Regions from separate parts of the Diaphorobacter ruginosibacter genome, predicted to be linked through region 3. Evidence: predicted binding sites of a transcription regulator. Region 3 holds the regulator's gene; each other region holds the start of a gene.
What was found. The regulator sigma-54, encoded in region 3, starts transcription at its own class of promoters, with help from an activator protein. The targets are predictions, from matches to a motif close to TGGCANGNAANCTGCTTT.
Positions count from the first base shown of each region.

Region 1: glnA (type I glutamate--ammonia ligase) is a predicted target of sigma-54. The motif match lies at 4,231-4,248, and genes of this name have one in related genera.
Region 2: H9K76_RS20615 (urease subunit gamma) is a predicted target of sigma-54. The motif match lies at 5,046-5,063, and genes of this name have one in related genera.

Region 1 covers NZ_CP060714.1:3,626,744-3,634,306, forward strand. Annotated here, with positions in the region: gene ntrC (nitrogen regulation protein NR(I)) at 1-305, opposite strand, end outside; gene glnL (nitrogen regulation protein NR(II)) at 362-1,492, opposite strand; gene H9K76_RS16520 (hypothetical protein) at 1,951-2,457, opposite strand; gene glnA (type I glutamate--ammonia ligase) at 2,770-4,185, opposite strand; gene H9K76_RS16530 (competence/damage-inducible protein A) at 4,364-5,188, opposite strand; gene H9K76_RS16535 (EI24 domain-containing protein) at 5,213-6,145, opposite strand; gene H9K76_RS16540 (sterol desaturase family protein) at 6,188-7,195, opposite strand; gene H9K76_RS16545 (polysaccharide deacetylase family protein) at 7,238-7,563, opposite strand, start outside.
Region 2 covers NZ_CP060714.1:4,561,014-4,568,576, forward strand. Annotated here, with positions in the region: gene urtD (urea ABC transporter ATP-binding protein UrtD) at 1-584, opposite strand, end outside; gene urtC (urea ABC transporter permease subunit UrtC) at 581-1,780, opposite strand; gene urtB (urea ABC transporter permease subunit UrtB) at 1,785-3,377, opposite strand; gene urtA (urea ABC transporter substrate-binding protein) at 3,481-4,752, opposite strand; gene H9K76_RS20615 (urease subunit gamma) at 5,113-5,415, shown strand; gene H9K76_RS20620 (HupE/UreJ family protein) at 5,455-6,072, shown strand; gene H9K76_RS20625 (urease subunit beta) at 6,098-6,406, shown strand; gene ureC (urease subunit alpha) at 6,430-7,563, shown strand, end outside.
Region 3 covers NZ_CP060714.1:319,906-327,468, reverse strand. Annotated here, with positions in the region: gene H9K76_RS01565 (IPTL-CTERM sorting domain-containing protein) at 1-1,175, opposite strand, end outside; gene H9K76_RS01560 (acyl-CoA thioesterase) at 1,433-1,873, opposite strand; gene H9K76_RS01555 (RNA polymerase factor sigma-54) at 2,315-3,895, opposite strand; gene lptB (LPS export ABC transporter ATP-binding protein) at 3,951-4,712, opposite strand; gene lptA (lipopolysaccharide transport periplasmic protein LptA) at 4,757-5,422, opposite strand; gene H9K76_RS01540 (thiol:disulfide interchange protein DsbA/DsbL) at 5,598-6,248, opposite strand; gene H9K76_RS01535 (SPOR domain-containing protein) at 6,317-7,024, opposite strand; gene argS (arginine--tRNA ligase) at 7,048-7,563, opposite strand, start outside.

The DNA.
Region 1 (7,563 bases), 1.9 Mb from region 3:
CGCTGCAGCGCCGACACGGCCGAATCAAGATCGGAATAGGCCGTCATGATGATGACCGGCAGGCCCGGCTGCAGCTCGCGCAGCTTTTCGAGCAGTTGCAGGCCCGAGCCTCCCGGCATGCGGATATCGCTCACCAGCACCTGCGGGCCGCTGTGCTCGGAATCACCGGCGGCAATGTCGGCCAGGGCGTCCAGCACTTCGCGCGGGTGCGAGAAGCTGCGCGTGGGCAGGTTCTCGCGGGCCAGCGCCTTCTCCAGGACGAAGCGGATCGAGGGGTCGTCGTCTACTATCCAGATCGGCTTCATGTGCGTGTTCTTCCTTGTTGAAAGGGGCCCGGGAGCCCCGTTGATTTCCAAGGACCTCAAGGCAGCGGGATGAGGATGCGAAAGTCGGTGCGCCCTGGCGCACTGTCGCATTCGATCAGGCCGTGATGGCGCTGCACGAACGTCTGCGCAAGCGTCAACCCCAGGCCCGAACCGCCATCCCTGCCGGTGACGAGAGGATAGAAGATTCGCTCCTTGATCGTCTCCGGCACGCCTGGTCCGTTGTCGATCACATGCAAATCCAATGCCAACCGATAACGTTGACGACCAAATGTTACCTGCCGGGCGACGCGTGTGCGCAGGGTGATCTGCGCATCGCCCGCCGCGATGCGATCGGTCAGGGCCTGCGCCGCGTTCTGCACGATGTTGAGCAGCGCCTGGATGAGCTGTTCGCGGTCGCCGCGGAATTCAGGAATGGAGATGTCGTAGTCCCGCCGTATTTCGAGCCCTCGCGGAAACTCGACCAGCACGAGGGAGCGCACGCGTTCGCAGACCTCGTGGATGTTCACGTCGCCGACCTGGTGCGGATGGCGATGCGGAGCGAGCAGCCGGTCGACCAGGCTCTGCAGCCGGTCGGCTTCGTGGATGATGACCTGGGTGTACTCCTGCAGATCGGGCGAGGGAAGGTCCATCTCCAGCAGCTGCGCCGCGCCGCGGATGCCGCCCAGCGGGTTCTTGATCTCGTGCGCCAGGTTGCGGATCAGTTCCTTGTTGGCAAGCGCCTGTTCGCGCAGCCGTTCCTCGCGATCCTGGCGGGCCTGTGCCTCCAGCGGCCAGCATTCCACGAGGATGTCGCCGCCCTGCTCCACGCACGAGAGATTCACATGCACGGGGAGCGGATCCTGCGGCACGCGGCGCAGGCCCGACTCGAACCGCAGCGCCGCGAAGTCCTGCCCCTGCGCACCGGCCAGCGCACTGCGCATGATGCCGGGATCGGTGAAGTAGCTGCAGAAGTCGATGCCTTCGAGCGTCCGCCGCGACTGGCCGAGCGCGGTCTCCAGCGCCGCATTGGCGAACAACACCGAGCCGTCGGCGCCAAGCACTGCGACCAGCGTGGAGACAAGATCAAGCGTCTGGTAGCGCCCGCTCCCATGGCCAGTTGACGGACGGTGCCGCACGGATGGCTGCTCGAGAAAGCCAGCGGGGGAGATCAATGCGTCATCTGCCATGTCACACACCCCTATGAAACTGGCGCGGCCCACGCAATGGGCATGCTTCAGGCCAGGGCAGCCAAGCAAGGGCCGCCCCGCAGCGACGGCTGCGTCCCCCCTCCCGAATGGCGCAGCCATTCGAGAGAGGGGGGAAGGCGCGAAGCGCCTCAGGGAGAGTCAGGTCCGGGCGCGACCTATAAAACCGTCGCGCCCCAGGCCAGGGCAGCCGAGCAAGGGCTGCCCCGCAGCGACGGCTGCGTCCCCCCTCCCGAATGGCGCAGCCATTCGAGAGAGGAGGGAAGGCGCGAAGCGCCTCAGGGGGATCAGGTCCGGGCGCGACCTATAAAACCGTCGCGCCTCAGGCCAGGGCAGCCAAGCAAGGGCCGCCCCGCAGCGACGGCTGCGTCCCCCCTCCCGAATGGCGCAGCCATTCGAGAGAGGGGGGAAGGCGCGAAGCGCCTCAGGGGGGTGTTCCCTCATTTCAACCGCGAGAGCTCGCGCTTGATGCCTTCCACATCGGCCTCGGCACGCGTGAGATTGGCCTTGATCTCGGCGGTGCGCTCCGCATAGCCCTGCGGGTTGCGCATCTCCAATGCCGACTTCTGCGGGAAGCCGTCGTTGTATTCCTTCTTCAGGTCCTCGTAGCGGTTCTGGGCCTTCTTCAGCTCGGCGTCGAGAATGGCACGCGCATCCGAGTCACGGGCCTTCTGGTCGGCGGAGTCCACCTTGGGTGCGCCGGAGGGGGAGCTGGAAGAAGATGTGGATGTGGATGTACCGCGCGGCGCGGCCGAGCCGCCGCCCGAGGCCGGGCGCGAGCCCTGCAGCACGGTGACGTTGCCCCCTTCCACCACCTTGCAGCCGCGCTCCTTGGCTTGCGAGGCGTTGTTCGTGTACTCGTTGCCACAGCGGTAGATGCGGTCTTGCGACCAGGCCGTGGGCAGCAAAGCCACAGTGATGAAGAGAGCAGTCAGTGTTTTTTTCATGGGTTCCTCGCGCGACAGTCGCGACATTCGTCAGTCAGCCCTGCTTGGCCGGCAAATGGTCGTGAATCTCCATTTCGGTAGCCAATCGCAACCTTCCGACAATAACAGAGCTCCAGTCAATGACCCCGAAAGGCCACGATCGTTCCTCCAGAACCGTTGCGTCAAAGGAAAAATGGTGGCCGCCAGGCATGTTTTTCTCATCCCATGCCCCATTGAAAAAGCGGCCCGCAGGCCGCCTTTTTGCATCTCGCCGCAGGCCGCCTTCGGAATTCAACGTTCCGGCGCCGTCCGCGGCTGACTCGTTGCAGGAGATTACAGCGAGTAGTACATGTCGTACTCGACCGGGTGAGGTGCCATGCGGAAGCGCTGCACTTCGGTCATCTTCAGGTCGATGTAGGCATCGAGCATGGAGTCGGAGAACACGCCGCCCTTGGTCAGGAAGCCACGGTCGGCGTCCAGCGCCTCCAGGGCCTGGTCGAGGCTGTGGCAGACGGTCGGCACCAGCTTGTCCTCTTCCGGCGGCAGGTGGTACAGGTCCTTCGTGGCGGCTTCGCCCGGATGGATCTTGTTTTCCACGCCGTCCAGGCCCGCCATCATCAGTGCCGAGAAGCACAGGTAGGGGTTGGACAGTGGATCGGGGAAGCGTGCCTCGATGCGGCGGCCCTTCGGGTTCGCCACGTAAGGAATGCGGATCGATGCCGAGCGGTTGCGCGAGCTGTAGGCCAGCTTGACCGGTGCCTCGAAGCCGGGAACCAGGCGCTTGTAGCTGTTGGTGCCGGGGTTCGTGATGGCGTTCAGTGCACGGGCGTGCTTGATGATGCCGCCGATGTAGTACAGGGCGAACTCGGAGAGGCCTGCATAGCCGTCGCCGGCGAACAGGTTCTTGCCGTCCTTCCAGATGGACTGGTGCACGTGCATGCCGGAGCCGTTGTCGCCAGCGTAGGGCTTGGGCATGAAGGTCGCGGTCTTGCCGTAGGCGTTGGCCACGTTCCAGATCACGTACTTCATCTGCTGGGTCCAGTCGGCGCGCTCGACCAGCGTGCTGAACTTGGTACCGATTTCGTTCTGGCCAGCGCCAGCCACTTCATGGTGGAACACTTCGACCGGAATGCCCAGGGATTCGATGATCAGCGACATCTCGGCGCGCATGTCCTGCGTGCTGTCGACTGGAGGCACCGGGAAGTAGCCGCCCTTGGTGGTGGGACGGTGGCCGCGGTTGCCGGTGTCGAACTTGGTGCCGGTGTTCCATGGTGCTTCGTATTCCTCGATCTCGAAGCCGACCTTGCCGGGCTCGTTCGTCCAGCGCACGCCGTCGAAGATGAAGAATTCCGGCTCCGGACCGAAGTAGGCCGTGTCGCCGAGGCCGGAAGCCTTCAGATAGGCTTCAGCGCGCTTGGCAATCGAACGTGGATCGCGGTCATAGGCCTTGCCGTCGGAGGGCTCGACCACGTCGCACTGCAGGAACAGCGTGGTTTCTTCGAAGAAGGGATCGATGTTGGCCGTGTTCGGGTCGGGCATGAGCTGCATGTCCGAGGCTTCGATGCCCTTCCAGCCGGCAACGGAAGAACCGTCGAACGCGTGGCCCGAAGTGAACTTGTCTTCGTCGAAATGCGAGACGGGCACGGTCACGTGCTGTTCTTTGCCGCGGGTGTCGGTAAAGCGGAAGTCAACGAACTTGACTTCGTTTTCTTCCACCATCTTCATCACGTCTGCAACGGTCTTAGCCATTAATCTTCTCCAAGGAATGAGAGCGTATTGATAACAGAATCCTGATTAGCAGAATGTGTGCCAGATCGGCCCACCATCTGCACCAGAAGGGTTCGGCACGGGTCGCCACGATCCGCAGGCGTTCCACATGCCCATGCATTGCACCATATTGGTGCAATATTGCATTTTTTTGGCGAGATCATCGATTTCGCACCATTTCGGGGCCTAACTCCGCCCCGGTTTTGTGCAGTGCCTCCACCAGCATCCGCCAAGCTGCGGGCACGAGGGCTGCGGCCCCCTTGACACCCAGCTCGATATGCCGCCCGTGTTCGGGATGGTCCACGCTCGGCAGGCTGAACACCTTGATGCCCGGGAAGGCCGCCTCGACCTGCACCATCAGCGGAGTGAGCGTGGATTCCATCGCCCGATAGACGACCACCGAATGTTCGGTCTGGGGCTCGCGGTGGAACCACTCTGCGCAGTAGTGCTCGAGCGCCCACTCGATCATCGGCCAGGCCATCACCGGAAAGCCTGGTACGAAATGCACCATGCCGCCGCTCTTCGCGCCATCGCAGGTGAAGCCGGCGATCTTGTTGTAGGGGTTGGGAATGATCCGCGCGCCTTCGGGGAACATGCCCATGTTCAGGCGGTGCAGGTTGTCCGCCCGCTCCGGCTCGTAGGGCTTGCCCTCCTCGCGTGCCACGTCGCGCATGCGCTCGCGGATCAGCTCTGCCGCCTGCGGATGCAGCGCCAGCGGCCGGTCCAGCGCGGCCGCCGCACACTGGCGCGTGTGGTCATCGGGCGTGGCGCCGATGCCCCCGCAGCTGAACACCACGTCGCCGCTCGCGAATGCCTCGCGCAAAGCGGCGGTGATGCGCGCGGGATCATCCCCCACGTAGTGGGCGTAGGACAGGGACAATCCGCGCGCGGCCAGCAGTTCGATCACCTTGGGCATGTGCTTGTCTGCACGCTTTCCCGAGAGGATTTCGTCGCCGACGATGATGAGTCCGAATGCAGGCGTCACGGGTGTCCGTTCCAATTGAAAGGCTCAATTATTGCCCGGCTTGATGTCCGATGAGTCATCGGGCAATGCGGAGTGCGCGGGTGGGGTGAGCGCGGCCGGCGGCGTCGCGTCGACAACGGCCGGCTGCACCGGGTTGGCTGGCGCATCGATCACCAGTTCGCTCCGCTCTCCGCGCAGGCGCTCCAGCGCCGCCAGGCAGTAGTGGGTGAACCACAGCGACGAGAATGCAAAGACCAGCGTATAGATCCAGATGGCAACGGGGATCAGCACCAGGAAGGCCGCGGCAAACACCACGGCCGATGCCCAGACGAGGCTCGGGGCTGCGCCCAGAAACCCGCAGACCACGCCGATGCCCAGCAGGCTGTAGCGATGGCGTGCAAAGAGCTCCTTGCGCTCCTCCTTGCTGGCATGCTCGGCCAGCGCGTCGAAGCTCATTACGCGGTAGGTAAGCCAGCCCCAGATCAGCGGAGGCAGCACCAGGATGAGCGGCGGAACCAGCCACAACGGGGACGAGACGACGAGAGCCAGCAGAGCGGCCACCGTCGAGACGGTGGACCAGACCACGCTGGCCACCATCGAGCCCCCCTTCTTGCGCACCAGCAGGGGAAAACGGCGAGCAGCCACGAGGTTGACCAGGGCGGGAGTCATGAGCACCGCGACCAACAGCAGCGCGATCAGGACGATCACGGGAATGGCCGCCAGCACCACCAGGAGCGGCGCCAGCGTGCCAGACGCGTTGTCCCAGCCCATGCCGGAGAGCCACGTCCACAGGCTTCCCAGCCAGGTCGCATTGCCAAGGAACTGCTCCGTGGCGGCCACCGCGGAATGCCAGAAGAAATAGCCGCCGATGCCGGAGATCACGGCAATCAGCACCAGCGGCAGCAGCGACAGGAAAATGACGCGTGGAATCAGGCAGTAAGCCGCCGCGCGCCAGAAGGAATCGAACAAGGATGACATCTGCATGGCTCCAAGAATAGCCTCTGCCGCAGCCGACCGGGGTCAGCCTCGGCCCAGCAGCCGGAGAATTCCTAGCCATTGCTGTGACCAGAACCCTTCCCCATAGTTTCGCACCTTGCCGTCCGGACCCGGTTTCACCTGGTCGTCAACGCCGGTGGGGTCGTAGCGCAGCTCGAAGTTGGCGGTCCTGAAAAGCATGTCCCACAGCGGCAGCAGCACCCCGAAATTGCACCCGCGCGCCAGCTCGATGGAACGCGGAAGCGATGGGGCCGGCAGGTGCGAGTCACCGATGCGGGCCTCGACGAGCGATATCGCGTGGTGGCGCCGGTGAAAGCGCGGACTGATCCACAGCCGCTCGCCGATGCGCCCGAACCAGATGCGGGCATTGGCATGGTGCAGGTTCTCGCTGAGCTGCGTGATGGCCACGATCGCCACGAACTGCCCCGGTGCCACCCCGATGAGCTGCGCGACGACCACGATGATCACATCGCGGATCACGTCATCGAGCAGGTGATTGCGGCTGTCCGACCATTTGGTCATCTGGCGCTGCGAGTGGTGCAGCGAGTGCAGCTTCCACCACCATTCGAAGCGATGCTGGCCGCGATGGATGAGATAGTCCACCAGGTCGAACACCGCCAGATAGATCAGCAGGCTGACCAGCGGCAGATCGGTCACGCCCGGCCAGACCATGTCGATGTTGTAGGTGCGCAGGCCTTGCACACGCAGCATGCCGAACAATTCATCGAACAGCGGCGTGAGCGTGAAGAACAGCCCCAGCCGGAACAGTCCCAGCCGGTGGACCAGCGTGTAGAGGATGTCGGTGCGGATGGCGCGGCGGTCGGTCACCGCCTCCACCGGGCGCCAGCGCTCGAGCGGCCCGATCACCGCCACGATCACCAGCACCTGCAGCAGCCCGACCAGCAGCCAGCCGGTGGCGTCATAGCCGTCTTCCAGCAGATTGGCCATGCCCGCATGGAACATGACCGGCTGGATGACGGTTTCAAACAGCCATTGCTGCACCGAGTTGAAAAGCGAGGTCAACCATTCCACGATTCAGTTCCGTCCATTCACACTGCATGCGGCGCATGCCGATCACTGCCTGCGCGTCCACGCGGCATAGTCCGGATGCTCGCGCAGCGTGCGAAAGCAGAAGCCGCGCTCCTTGAGCCCCTTGATCAGCGGATCGAGCACCGCCGGCGCCCAGGGATCCTGGCGTGACCAGATGCCCAGGTGCGCGAGCAGGATGTCGCCGCTGCGGATGTTCTTCAGCGCCTGGTCGAGCAGGCGCTGGTTCGGATACCGGTCGCTTGGCAACTCATCGCCCAGGAACCCCGCGGGAGCCCAGCCCACGTGCGCGTATCCACAGGACCGGGCGGCCGCCAGCAGTTTCTCCGAGGTCTTGCCGCCGGGCGCGCGGA
Region 2 (7,563 bases), 930 kb from region 3:
CTCAGCAGGCCCGCCTGGCGCGTGACGCTGCCCGCGAGGTGGATGGTGTGCAGTACCTCGGCGATGCGGTCGCGCTGCGCTCCATTGAGCTTGAAGTTCATCGACTGCGCCACGCCCTTGTGGGTCTTGAGCGCAAGCTCCAGGTTCTCGAAGACCGAGAGCTGCTCGAACACGGTGGGCTTCTGGAACTTGCGGCCAATGCCCATGGCGGCAATCTGGGGCTCGTTGTAGCGCAGCAGGTCGATGGTCGATCCGAAATACACGGTGCCCTTGTCGGGACGGGTCTTGCCGGTGATGATGTCCATCATCGTGGTCTTCCCGGCGCCGTTGGGGCCGATGATGCAGCGCAGCTCGCCCGGTGCGATGTCGAGATTCAGGCCATTGATGGCCTTGAAGCCGTCGAAGCTCACATGCACGTCCTCGAGATAGAGGATGCGCCCGTGCGTCACGTCCACCTCGCCGGGCAGCACGGGCCGTGCGGTGCTGGCCACGCGGCCGCCGGATTCGGTCGCTCCTGCCGCATCCTCCAGGGTGTGCCGGTGGCTGATGCGCTCCGCGCCCGCCTCCATGAGATCGGGTGTCATGCGCGTGCTCCCTTGGCGATGATGGACGAGGAGGGCGAGGCAGCCGATGGCCTCCCGGCAGCGGCCATGTTCGCTTCCGCCTTGCCACGGCGCGCCGCGCGGTGTTCGCGCCACTGGCGTGCGAGGCCGACGATGCCGCCGGGCATGAACAGCGTGACCGCGATGAACAGCAGGCCCAGCACGTACAGCCAGTACTCGGGCGCGGCCATGGTCAGCCAGCTCTTGCCGCCGTTGACGGCGAACGCGCCGATGATCGGGCCGATCAGCGAGGCGCGGCCGCCGACGGCCGTCCATACCGCCATCTCGATCGAGTTGCCGACACTCATCTCGCTCGGGTTGATGATGCCCACCTGCGGCACGTAGAGCGCGCCGGCGAGTCCGCACATCATGGCCGAGATCACCCAGATCGTGAGCTTGTACGACAGCGGGTTGTAGCCGCAGAACATGGTGCGCGATTCGGCATCGCGCACGGCCTGCAGCACGCGGCCGAACTTGCTCTGCATGAGCCAGCGCGAGAGCAGGTAGCAGCCCAGCAGGGCGATGCCGGACAGCGCGAACAGCAGCACATGCATCCGTGGCGTGTTCAGCGAGAAGCCCAGGATCGTCTTGAATCCGGTGAAGCCGTTGTTGCCGCCAAAGCCTGTCTCGTTGCGGAAGAACAGCAGCATCGCGGCATAGGTCAGTGCCTGCGTGATGATCGAGAAGTACACACCCTTGATGCGCGAGCGGAACGCAAAGTAGCCGAACAGGCCCGCGAGCAGGCCGGGCACGAGGAACACCAGCAGCACGGTCAGGGCGAAGCTGCCCGAGAGCGACCATTGCCATGGCAGCTCCTTCCAGTCCAGGAACACCATGAAGGGCGGCAGCGCATCGGGGCCCGAGGCCTCGCGCATCAGGTACATGCCCATCACATAGCCGCCAAGGGCGAAGAACAGGCCATGGCCCAGGCTCAGGATGCCGGTGTAGCCCCAGATGAGGTCGATTGCGAGCGCGCAGATCGCATAGCACATGAACTTGCCGAGCAGGCCGATCATGTAGTCCGACAGATGCAGCCAGTGGCCCTCGGGCACCATGAGGTTGAGCGCCGGTGCGATGGCCGCGATGCCGATGAAGGCGACCAGGAACATCGTCCAGCCGCCCTTGCCGAGCAAGGGGGCGGGCCGGGGCAGTTCGAGGGTGGGATGGGTCGTTGCCATGGGTTCAGGCCTCCGCGCTACGGCCCTTCAAGGCGAAGATGCCTTGCGGGCGCTTTTGAATGAAGATCACGATGAAGAGCAGCACGGCGATCTTGGCCAGTACCGCTCCGGTCCAGCCTTCCAGCAGCTTGCCGAGCACGCCGAGGCCGAGCGCTGCATACACCGTGCCCGCGAGCTGGCCGACACCGCCGAGCACCACGACGAGGAACGAATCGACGATGTAGTTCTGGCCGAGGTCCGGACCGACATTGCCGATCTGGCTCAGCGCGCAGCCCGCGAGGCCGGCGATGCCCGAGCCGAGCGCGAACGCGTAGGTGTCGGTGCGTGCGGTGTTCACCCCCACGCAGGAAGCCATCGCACGGTTCTGCGTGACGCCGCGCACGAACAGGCCCAGGCGCGTGCGTGCAATCATGAAGGCGACGCCGCCCAGCACGAGGAAGGCGAAGATCACGATGCAGATCCGGTTCCATGGCAGCGTCAGATTGGGCAGCAGCGCGAGGCCGCCACTCATCCACGAAGGGTTTTCCACCCCCACGTTCTGCGCGCCGAACAGGCTGCGCACGGTCTGCTGCAGCACCAGGCTGATGCCGAAGGTGGCCAGCAGCGTTTCGAGAGGGCGGCCATACAGGAAGCGGATCACGCCGCGCTCGAGCATCGCGCCGACGAGCGCCGATGCGAGGAAGGCCACCGGAATCGCCAGCACCAGGTACCAGCCGAACAGGGCCTCGGGCAGGAAACGCTGGAATGCGACCTGCACCATGTAGGTCGCATAGGCGCCGATCATGATCAGCTCGCCGTGCGCCATGTTGATCACGCCCATCAGCCCGTAGGTGATGGCAAGTCCCAGCGCGGCCAGCAGCAGCACCGAGCCCAGGCTGATGCCGCTGAAGATCTCGCCCAGCCGCTCGCCCCAGGCGAGGTTGTCGGCAATCTCTGCCAGCGCGCGCTGGAGTACCTTCCTGACGGCAGGGTCCTGTTCGTCGGCGAGGCGCTGGTTGAGCAGCAGTTGGGTCTCGGGCGTCCTGTCCCGCGCCAGCACGCCCACGGCCTGCATGCGCTGGTCGCGGACATCGCTGGCGAGCAGGCTCGCCGCCTTGGCGCGTTCGAGCAGCGCCTTCACGCCATCGTCCTGTTCGTTGGCGAGTGCCTTGTCGATGAGTTCGATGCGCGACGCATCGGGCTCCGCCGCGAGCCGGGCTGCCGCCGTGCGGCGCTCGCCCACATCCGGGCCGGAGAGCGCGAGCGCAGCCTGCGCAATGTCGATCACGCCGCGCAGGTAGTTGTTGTTGACGACATCCTCGGCATCGGCGGGCAGCGTGGCGGGGGCGCCGGTCGCGGCATCGACCGCCTTGTCGTCCGTCCCGACGATGTAGGCCTTGCCGCCCGCGGTCTTCACCGCATCGTCGGCCAAGGCCTTGAGAAAGATGCCGAGCCGTGCATCGGGCACTTGCGAGGCCTGCGCCTGCACGGCCTGCGTGATGGCCGCGGCGCGCTGTTCTGCTTCTTCGGCACCTGCCATCCGGAAGGCCTGATCGGCGGTGAGCGCATGGGCGCCGAAGCTGGCGAGCAGGGAAAGGGCTGCCGCCGTCGCCCGCATGCGAGGAATCAATTGAATGCCGAATATGCCTGTCATGATCGTATCCCGGTCCGGATGCGGTGGTCTCTTGCGCCCGGGCCGGCCCGGGCGCCGTGTCTCTCCATCAGAGAGCGGACTTGCCGTCCGGCTCGTCCTTCTTCTTGTCATTGCCTTCGATGAAGGGACTCCATGGCTGGGCCTTCACGGGGCCCTTGGTCTTCCACACCACGTTGAACTGGCCGTCGGCCTTGATTTCGCCCACCATCACCGGCTTGTGCAGGTGGTGGTTCTTCTCGTCCATCTTCACGGTGAAGCCATCGGGAGCCGTGAAGGTCTGCCCGGCCATCGCGGCGATCACCTTGTCCACGTCGGTGCTCTTGGCCTTCTCGACGGCCTGCTTCCACATGTGGATGCCGACCCAGGTGGCTTCCATCGGGTCGTTGGTGAGAGGCTTGTCCTTGTGTCCGGGGATGGCCTTGGCCTTGGCGTAGTCGCTCCACTGCTTGATGAACGCGGTGTTGGTCGGGTTCTTCACGCTCATGAAGTAGTTCCATGCGGCCAGGTGGCCCACGAGCGGCTTGGTGTCCACGCCGCGCAGCTCTTCCTCGCCTACGCTGAATGCCACGACCGGAACGTCCTTGGCCTTCAGGCCGGCGTTGCCGAGCTCCTTGTAGAAGGGCACGTTCGAGTCACCGTTGATCGTAGAGATCACCGCCGTCTTGCCCCCTGTGGAGAACTTCTTGATGTCCGAGACGATGGTCTGGTAGTCGCTGTGGCCGAACGGGGTATAGGTCTCCATGATGTCGGATTCCTTCACGCCCTTGGACTTGAGGAACGCGCGCAGGATCTTGTTGGTGGTGCGCGGGTACACATAGTCCGTGCCCAGCAGCACGAAGCGCTTGGCACCGCCGCCTTCCTTGCTCATCAGGTACTCCACCGCAGGAATGGCCTGCTGGTTGGGGGCGGCGCCCGTGTAGAACACGTTCTTGGACAGTTCCTCGCCCTCGTACTGCACGGGGTAGAACAGCAGGCCGTTGTTCTGCTCGAACACGGGCAGCACCGACTTGCGCGACACGCTGGTCCAGCAGCCAAACACGACGGCCACCTTGTCCTGGGTGATCAGCTGCTTGGCCTTCTCGGCAAACAGCGGCCAGTTGGAGGCCGGATCGACCACCACGGGTTCGAGCTTCTTGCCGAGCACGCCACCCTTGGCATTGATGTCGTCGATGGCCATGAGCACCGTGTCCTTGAGCACGGTCTCCGAAATCGCCATGGTGCCCGAGAGACTGTGCAGCACGCCCACCTTGATGGTGTCCTGCGCATGCACGGTTGCCGAGAGTCCAAGGCCCAGAGCCAGCGAGGCAGCCAGCGTTGTAAGTGTTCCGCGACGGTTCATTGCACCACTCCAGTAAGAGTAAGAATTGACCGGTCCAAGCGACCGTGCAAGGGCCAACGCAATTGCTGTGCCAGTCCATCGGACGCGCTGAAAGGCGGCGCAACGCACGTCGGTTGCCCTCGTTGGGTGCATGGCGTGTCCCGTGGCGGAGCGGTTGTGGTGCGGTTCCCGTCCACAAGGGAATCGAGATGCACCATGGCGGCGCAGCGCGGGGCGGCCGCACCAGATTGCGCACCCCTCGCGGAGCTTTCCGCCCATGGGCCCGCATTTGGTGCCGTGCGTTCACCAAGATGTGGCCTGTTTCTTGCATCGCCATGGGACCCATTCCTTTCAACGGACATCCTCAGGAACGACCGCACCATGGAACTCACGCCACGCGAAAAGGACAAGCTGCTGATCTTCACGGCGGCGCTGCTGGCCGAACGCCGCCGGGCGCGCGGCCTCAAGCTCAATTACCCCGAGGCCGTGGCCTTCATCAGCGCGGCGGTGATGGAGGGGGCGCGCGACGGCAAGACCGTGGCGCAGCTCATGAGCGAGGGCCGCACCATCCTCGCGCGGGGCGATGTGATGGATGGCATCGCCGAGATGATCCCCGACATCCAGGTCGAGGCCACCTTTCCCGACGGCACCAAGCTCGTCACCGTGCACCAACCCATCGTCTGAACCCACACGACACCACGCCCCACCGGACCGGACACAGCCATGCCCATCAAGAAGTCATTCCCCCTCATCGCCGGCGCGCTCGCAGGCGTAGTTGCAGCCACGCCCCTGACAGCCCTTGCCCACGTCGGCACCCACGCGCACGGCCACGGTGTGCTGGACAGCTTCGTGCAGGCCTTTGCCCATCCGTTCACGGGAGCGGATCACCTCGCCGCGATGGTGGCGGTGGGCGTGTGGAGCGCGCTCACCGTGCGCCCCGCATGGCGTGCGCCGCTCGCCTTCGTGGCGCTGCTGGTGGCGGGCTGCCTTGCCGGATTTGCAGGTCTCTCCGTGCCCGGCGTCGAGCCCATGATCGCGGCCTCGGTGCTGGTGCTGGGCCTGCTCGTCGCCACGCAGAAGCGCATGGCCTGGGGTGTTGCCGCCTCGCTCGCGGGCGTGTTCGCCTTCTTCCACGGTGCGGCCCATGGCGCGGAACTGTCGGCCGATACGGCCCTCATGGGGGCTGCGGCGCTGGCCGGCATGGCGCTGGGCTCCGCCACCCTGCACCTGGGCGGCATGGCCCTCGGCAAGGCCGTGCAGCGGCGCCACGCATGGGTGGCACGCGCGGGTGGCGCGGCCACGGCAGTGCTCGGGGTCTTCATGCTGAGCCGCCTTGCCTGAATGGATGCAGGAAGAAAGGAACGCCATGATCCCCGGTGAACTGCTTGTAGACGAAGGCCAACACGAACTCAACGCTGGCCGTGACGTCCTGACGCTGGTCGTGAAAAACGCCAGCGACCGTCCCATCCAGGTCGGCTCCCACTACCACTTCGCGGAAACCAACGCGGGCCTCGATTTCGACCGCGCCGCTGCCCAAGGCAGGCGCCTGAACATCGCGAGCGGCATGGCCGTGCGCTTCGAGCCGGGCCAGCAGCGCACCGTGGAGCTGGTGGACATCGCGGGCGAAAGAACCATCTACGGCTTCAGGGCCCAGGTCATGGGGCGCCTTCCATGACACAGCACGGCAGGACCAGCAGCATGGCACGCATCGACAGACAGGCCTACGCCGAGACCTACGGCCCCACCGTGGGTGATCGCGTGAGGCTGGCCGACACGGCCCTCCTCATCGAAGTCGAGCAGGACTACACCTTGCGGGCCGGAGGCTACGGCGAGGAAGTCAAGTTCGGCGGCGGCAAGACCATCCGCGACGGCATGGCCCAGAGCCAGAGGACGCGTGCGCAGGGCGCGATGGACACCGTCCTCACCAATGCCCTGATCCTGGACCACTGGGGCATCGTCAAGGCCGACATCGGCCTGAAAGCCGGCCGCATCGCGGCCATCGGCAAGGCCGGCAACCCCGACACCCAGCCCGGGGTCGACATCATCATCGGGCCCGGCACGGAGATCATCAGCTGCGAGGGCTGCATCGTCACCGCGGGCGGCATCGACTCGCACATCCACTTCATCGCGCCGCAGCAGATCGAGGAAGCCCTCGCAAGCGGGGTGACCACCATGATCGGCGGCGGCACCGGCCCGGCCACCGGAACCTTCGCGACCACCTGCACGCCCGGCCCTTGGAACATGGAGCGCATGCTGCAGGCAGCGGACGCATTCCCGATGAACATCGGCTTTCTCGGCAAGGGCAACGCCAGCCTGCCGGGTGCGCTGCACGAGCAGATCGACGCGGGCGCGATCGGCCTCAAGCTGCACGAGGACTGGGGCTCGACGCCTGCGGCCATCGACAACTGCCTTGCCGTGGCCGAGGACACCGACACGCAGGTGGCCATCCACACCGACACGCTCAATGAAAGCGGGTTCGTGGAAGACACCGTCGCCGCATTCAAGGGCCGCACCATCCACACCTTCCACACCGAAGGCGCGGGAGGAGGGCATGCGCCGGACATCCTCAAGGTGGTGGGCGAGGCCAACGTGCTGCCCAGCTCCACCAACCCCACGCGCCCCTACACGATCAACACGCTGGACGAGCATGTGGACATGCTGATGGTCTGCCATCACCTCGATCCGTCGATCGCGGAGGACCTCGCTTTCGCAGAAAGCCGCATCCGCAAGGAAACCATCGCGGCCGAGGACATCCTGCACGACCTGGGCGCGATCAGCATGTTCAGCTCCGACAGCCAGGCCATGGGCCGTGTCGGCGAGGTGATCCTGCGC
Region 3 (7,563 bases):
AGCGGCGACCCGCTGTCTCCGTCCGGCCGCACCACATCGGCAAAGGCACGCACATTGTTGCCCGCGGTGAAGCCGAGCTGTGTGTTGATACCCGAATCCACCCACGGATCAGCGCGCGAGAAGGCGGCGCTGGCCAGCGTGATCTTCGCGGGTGCCACCATCGCAGGCGCAAAACCGCTGGGGCCCCCGCCCGGATAGGGACTCAGCCCCATGCCCTGGGGTCCGCGCAGCGGCACGCCGGTCTGCGGATCGGCCCACACGCCATAGGTGTAGGCGGCAGCCCCCGCGTCGTGGGCCACCATGCTGCTGCGGAACAGCAGGGCGCCGCTGCTGCTGTCGATCACATAGGCGTAGGCACTGTGCACACCGCCCTCCAGCACGCGCAGCTCCAGGTAGTAGGCGGCCAGCAGGCCCTGCGGCATGCGAAACCAGGTGGGACGATAGCGGATCGCATCCTCCAGCACGGCTCCCCCAGCCCCCTTGACCGTCGATGGCAGTTCGAGCCAGCGGTAGCCGCCCGCATCGGCCGCCTGCGCGCGCTCGGTAAGCTGCGCATGAGCATCGGCCGCGAAATCGAAGTCGCTCAAGGCCTTCTGCGCCGCCGCCGCGGGGGACAGGGCAGACGACGCGGCTGACTTGCTCGCGCCGCCGGCAAGCTGGGTGCTGCCAATGGAGCCGCCCACGCTCAGTGCCTGCTGCCGCGCATCGAGCAGCACCGTGGCCTGCTCGCGGAATACCGGGATTCCTTCACGCTGGCTCGTGAGGCGCACCAGGCGGGCACCGCTTGCGAGCGCCTCGCGCTGCACCTGCACGGAAGCGGCATCGATGTCGGATGCACTCACCCCATAGAGAGGCGCCAGGCGCTTGAACACGTCGCGTGCGGCACGCGTCGCATCGATGGCAGGGGCCTGCTTGCCATCACCAACGGTGGAAACACCCTGCGGCACGAGTTTCACGAACACGGGCGATCCCAGCCTACTGTCGCGCGTGATCTGCTGCACCTCCGCAGGCAGGGCCACACCGTCCTTGCCAAGGGAACTTGCCCGCGGGGGCGCCGCCATCAGCGCGTCGACGGAAACCAGTTCACGTGCCGCTGCACCACTGCCTGGTGCAAGGCATGCGGCGAGCGCCGCATAGAGACAGTGCTTGCACGAGTGCTCGAACGCCTTCTGCATGTGTCGCCTCCCGCACGCGGCGACCACAGGCGACACGTTGCTTCCAGGAAGACGGGCGCGTCACCCGCTGGCCGCAGCCGCAAAAGATGATGCGGAAATCGGCCCCATCCTGCGAGGCCGCACTCTGTCGGTTCGGCACATGTTAGGAGGAAACATGTAAGGATTCTGTTTCCTTTTGTTTTTCTTATTATGAAATTTGAATGCCGGAACTATGCCAGAAGCGGCCTGCCATCGATTTTCATACGCAAGAAAACGTTTCAGCCGATCTGCTGCATGGCCTGCAGCCGCTCCAGGACGGCGCCGGGAACCGGCACCACCTTGCGGTCCGTCCGGCTCACGAAGACGATGCCGGTCTTGCCGCGCGCAACCTCGCGGCCCTGGGATTTCTCGGTGACGCTGAACACCAGGTCAAAGCCGTAGCGGTTGAAATCCGCAGGCGTCATCCGGATGCACATCACCTCGCCGTGAAAGCCTTCCGACTTGTATTGCGCGACGATGTCGCCCACCACGATGGTGGTGTCCGGGTCATCCTCCGCGGGAAACCCGATGGCCTGGAAGAAGCGCAGGCGCGCCTCCGACACCAGGCTCAACAGCTGTGCATTGTCGAGATGACCACCCTGGTTCACATGGCTGATGTAGATCTGCACCTCGGTGCTGAAGGCGAAATGCGCTGGAAGTTCGAAGACGATGCGTGCCATGGGCGAGTGAAGGGGGTTCGGAAGAGAGTTCGGAAGGGCGTTCAAGAAGAGAACTCGAAAGCGCTGCATTCTGACATTGCGCGGCAGCGACGCCCGCCTGGCACATGTGTCCATGTCCTGCACCGCTGCGTGCAGGGCTGAGGGCCCACATGTGCCGGCGTCGTCTTGGCGGCCTTTTTCCTTGCACCAGGCACCGCCGACGAGGACATCCATCGTCCGGGCCGGTGCGGCCGCTGCGCTTCCCCTTTGCACTCCACCGGAATGCCCCTCGAGATGTGCTGCACCGCCAGCCGGAAGCGGGGTGCAGTTCGCAATGCACCAATGGTCACGATTTCGGCCGGTGCTGGCAATACCTCATTCGGGTGAAATTGAAAGCAGAGCAGACAAAAAACGACGTTTCTTACCCATGAAAACCCTTGGCGCGTTCATGGGCCGCTGCCCTCACACCGCCTTGCGCAGATTGGCCGGGGGAATCTTCAGCGCCTCGCGGTACTTGGCCACGGTGCGGCGGGCGCACTCGATGCCCTGCTCCGCCAGCATGTCCGCGATCTTGCTGTCCGACAGCGGCTTCTTCGGGTTTTCGGAGCTCAGCAGCTGCTTGATCAACGCCTTCACGGCCGTGCTCGACGCGCTGCCGCCCGTCTCGGTTCCCAGGCCCGATCCGAAGAAGTACTTGAGCTCGAAGGTCCCCTGGGGCGTGGACATGTACTTGGCCGTCGTCACGCGGCTGATGGTGGACTCATGCAGGCCCAGCTCGTCCGCGATGTCGCGCAGCACCAGTGGACGCATGGCCAGTTCGCCGTGCACGAAGAAATTCTTCTGGCGCTCGACGATGGCCGTGGACACGCGCAGGATGGTGTCGAAGCGCTGCTGCACGTTCTTGATGAACCAGCGCGCCTCCTGCAGCCGCTGCTGCAGGCCCGCATGGGCCTCGTTGCCGCGCTGGCCGCGCAGGGCGTTGGCGTAGACGTCATGCACGCGCAGGCGCGGCATCACATCCGCGTTGAGCTGCACCGTGAACCGCATCTGCGCGCCGCGCCCCACGTTCTTGACGATCACGTCGGGCACGATGATCTGGCGCTGGACATCGGCAAAGCGCCGCCCCGGGCGAGGTTCCAGGCGCGCAATCAGGTTCATGGCCGCGCGCGTGTTCTCCTCACCGGCGCCACAGGCCTGCGTGAGGCGCTTGACGTCGCGGCGCGCCAGCAGGTCCAGCGAATCGCGGCAGATGTCGAGCGCCACGGCGATGATCGCCGGATCGCCCTCCTCGTCCTGGTTCATGCCGTGCAACTGCAGCGTGAGGCATTCACCCAGGTTGCGCGCGCCGACGCCCGCTGGCTCGAGGCTCTGCAGCAGGCGCAGCGCCACGGTGAAGCGATGCACGAGCTCTTCGAGCTCCTCGGTGGGCGCATCGTTGCCTGCCAGGGCAATCGCCAGTTCGGCAAGCGATTCCTCCAGGTAGCCATCGTCGTTCAGCGATTCAATTAGGAAGCGCACGGCGGCACTGTCGATCTCCGACAGATGCAGCGAGAGTGCCTGCCGGTGCAGGTGGTCGGTGAGCGACTCATGTGCACGCGCAAGATCGATGGCGTCCACTTCATCCTCGCCGGACCCGCTCGTATGGGTGCGCGCGGGAGCATCGCCCCCCCACTCGCCATCATCCGGCTGGACATCGACCGTGCCGTCGCCATCCCAGTCGACGCTCTCGGTCTGGGCCGCCGGCGGGTCTGCATCGGCTGCGGAACCTGGCTCGTCGGCGCCTGCCGAGGCCGTGGTGGAGCCTGCGGCATGCAGGGAGAACTCCGCCTCTTCGCCGCTTGCCGGCGTGTCCGCGCTGTCGAGCCCGAACTCCTCGCGGGTGGCGGTATCGGTTTCGCGCTCCAGGAACGGGTTGTCATCCAGCATCTGCTCGACCTCCTGGTCGAGCTCCAGCGTGGAGAGCTGCAGCAGCTTGATCGACTGCTGCAGTTGCGGCGTGAGCGCCAGATGTTGCGATACGCGGAGCGACAGTCCCGGTTTCATTGCCCGCAGTCCTGTCTCGCGATGAAGCGTCCCCTCAGGTCGTCACCCATGGCACTCACATGCGGAAATGTTCGCCGAGGTAGACCCGGCGCACATCGGCGTTGTCCACGATCTCCGAGGGCGTGCCCTGGGCAAGCACATGGCCGTCGCTGATGATGAATGCGTGATCGCAGATACCCAGCGTCTCGCGCACGTTGTGGTCGGTGATGAGCACCCCGATGCCGCGCGCCTTCAGGAATCCGATGATGCGCTGGATCTCGATCACCGCGATCGGGTCGATACCCGCAAAGGGCTCGTCGAGCAGGATGAAGCGCGGCTGTGTCGCGAGGGCGCGGGCGATCTCGACGCGGCGGCGCTCACCGCCCGAGAGCGCCAGCGCAGGCGATTCGCGCAGGTGGTCCACACGCAGCTCCTGCAGCAGCATGGTCAGGCGCTCCTCGATCACCGCCCGCGAGAGCGCGTGGCCGTTCTCATCCTTCTGGAGCTCGAGCACGGCACGCACGTTGTCTTCGACGTTGAGCTTGCGAAAGATCGATGCCTCCTGCGGCAGATAGGACAGCCCCAGGCGCGAGCGCTTGTGGATCGGCAGGTCCTGCACGGACTGGCCATCGATGTAGATCTCGCCGGCGTCGGAGCGCACGAGACCCACGATCATGTAGAACGACGTGGTCTTGCCGGCGCCGTTGGGGCCCAGCAGACCCACGACCTCGCCCTTGCGTACCGACAGGGACACGTCCTTCACCACCTTGCGGCTGCCGTAGGATTTCTCGAGATGCAGGGCCTCGAGGCGGCTGTGCGCATCCACGCTGCTCGTCATGGGCGCTGCTGCGGAATCAGGGTTCAACACGTCGACACCACTACTCACTTGCTGCCGCCCGTGCTCAGTTCGGGGCTCGAGCGCAACGCGGGCGCTTCTCCCGTGCGTGCAGGCCTTGCGGGCTGGGACGCCGCGCCTTCCGCCGGTTTCTCCTTGGGCGTGAGCGTCATGCGCACGCGCCCGGAAGGCGTGCCACCCTGTGCATTGCCCGGCGTGGTGCTCTTGACGCCATCCACCGTGAACACGTCGGTGATGTTGTTGTAGACGATCAGTGCGCCATTGACCTGGTCGGTCAGCGTGGTGTCGCGGTAGCGGCGCAGCTCGGCACGGCGGATGAACTTGACGATGTCGGCCTTGCCGTCGTATTCGATGACTTCGCCCTCGCCCTCGACGAACTCGTCCGGCGCACCGGGAGCGGAATCACGCTTTTGTCGGAAGAATGCGCGCTTGCCGGCGGCAGCGGTCACCGTGCCGAACTGGAAGCCATCGGGGTCCTGCCGCACCTCCAGCTGCGCACCGCGCAGCACGATGGTGCCCTTGGTCATGACCACATTGCCCGTGAACACGCTGATCTGCTTGAGCTCGTCATGGCGCAGTGCATCGGCCTCGATGTTCATCGGCTTGTCACGGTCGGCTTTTTCAGCATGGGAGGCCACCGAGCCGAGGGCCAGCAGGCAGCCAAGAAATAACGGGATGAGTCTGTTTTTCATAGGGCATGAATCTTGCTCGGCCATTGTACTGAAGCCCGGGCAAGAAGGTATGGAAACGACCCCGCCACGATAGGCGGACAAGGTAAAGATCGTGCACCCCGACACGCCGGACCAAAAAAAACGCGCCCCAGGGGACGCGTTCTTCAGCCGTGGCGAGACGAGGAGTTCGATCCGATCAGGCCTTGAGCGATCCCAGGTACTCGACGACCTGCAGCACGCTCTGCATGTTGCCTGCCATGGTGCCGTCGGTGTAGTACTTGCCCGCCACGCCCATCGATGGCACGCCTTCGACCTGGTAGGCCTCCTGCAGTGCGGCCGCCTTGCGCAGCAGGTTGGCGGTGTTGAACGAGTTGTAGGCTTCCTTGAACTTCGCCACGTCCACGCCCTGCTTGCCGATCCACTCGAAAATGGCATCGTCCTTGTTCAGGGGCAGGCGCTCCACGTGCACCGCATGGAACACCTTGGTGTGCAGTTGCGGCAGGAGGTTCATGGCTTCCAGCGCGAAATACAGCTTCTGCTGGGGCACGAAGCTCGCGTTGAAGGCCACCGGCACGCGGCGGATCGCCATGTTGGCAGGAGCGCTCTTCGCCCAGGCCTCGAAAGCCGGCTCGAAGGCATTGCAGTGCGGGCAGCTGTACCAGAAGAACTCGATGACTTCGACCTTGCCTGCGGGCGCATCGGTCGCCACGGGCTTCTTGAGCTTGACGAAGTCCTTGCCCTCCTTGAAAGCGCGGGCCTGGGCCTGTGCGTTCATCGACAGGGGCAGTGTCAGGGCGGAAGCGGCGACCGCCGAGGCGGTGGACAGGGAAAACTCGCGGCGTTTCATGAGATGAACATTCCTCTTCAGTTTTTTTGTAGCAACTTGGGATTGTGAGCGAAGGACGGCAAAAAAGTTCAGCGCTGCACGCGAACCAGTGCCGTTTCGATCCCGGCCCCATCCAGCTTGCCCTTGAGCGAATCGGCATCGTCACGCTTGCTGAACGGACCGATTCGCACCCGGAACACGGTACGGCCATTCTGCTCGCGCTCGCTCACGCGGGCCTCCCAGCCCAGCATCGCCAGCTTGGCGCGCTGCGCATCTGCATCGGCCTGTGAACGGAAGGCGCCGGCCTGCACGAAGTAGTCGAACGGATCGTTGGTCGTGGGCACGGGCGCCGGTGCAGGGGCCGCAGCGGCGCGTGCGCGCGCCAGATCACCCAGCGGGTCGCTGCTGGTGGGCTTGGGCTGCTGCGATGCGGTGGTCGACGACGCCGTGCCACGCGGAGCGGAGGCCGTCGTGGTGGAGGGTGCCGGCGCCGACGCGACCGGCGCGGGGGCCGGGGTCACCGTGCCCGTCACCGCCGGCGGCGACGTGGTCGCATCCTGCGGCGTGGAGCCGGGCTTGGCCGGATTGCGGCCATAGAGGCTGGAGTTGGGGTCCCAGTTCTTGTTGCGCTGCGCTTCCGCCTCGTCCTGGTCGGCGCCCCGCGACGCGTTCTTGTTCAGGAACGGCACGGGCACCTTTGTCACATAGACGGCAACGGCCAGGGCCGCGGCCAGACCGATGAGCACGCCCAGAATAAGGCCCAGGATGAGGCCGCCGCGTTGCTTGTGAAGATTCATAGATCCGTTGGAGTCACTCGAAGTTACATACGCTCGGGAGCCGAGACCCCCAGAACGGCGAGGCCATTGTGCAATACCTGCGCGGTCGCTGCGACCAGCGCGAGGCGTGCGAGCTTGACCTTCTCGTCATCCACGAGGATACGCTCTGCGTCGTAGTAGGAGTGATAGGCGGACGCCAGATCGCGCAGGTAAAAGGTAACGTCATGTGGCGCGTTGCCGGTGGCGGCGGCCGTGAGCATTTCCGGATACTTCGCGAGCAGCAGCATCAGCGCCTGGGCCTGCGGTCCCTCGAGAGCCGCGAGATCCACGTCACTGAGCGCTGGAACGCCCGCACCGCCCTGCTCTGCCCAGGCGCGCAGCACCGAGCAGATGCGCGCATGGGCGTACTGCACGTAGTACACCGGGTTGTCGTTATTCTGCGCCACGGCCAGATCCACGTCGAACGTGTACTCGGTGTCGGGTTTGCGCGACAGCAGGAAGAAGCGCACGGCGTCCTTGCTGGTCCATTCGATCAGGTCGCGCAGCGTCACGTACGAGCC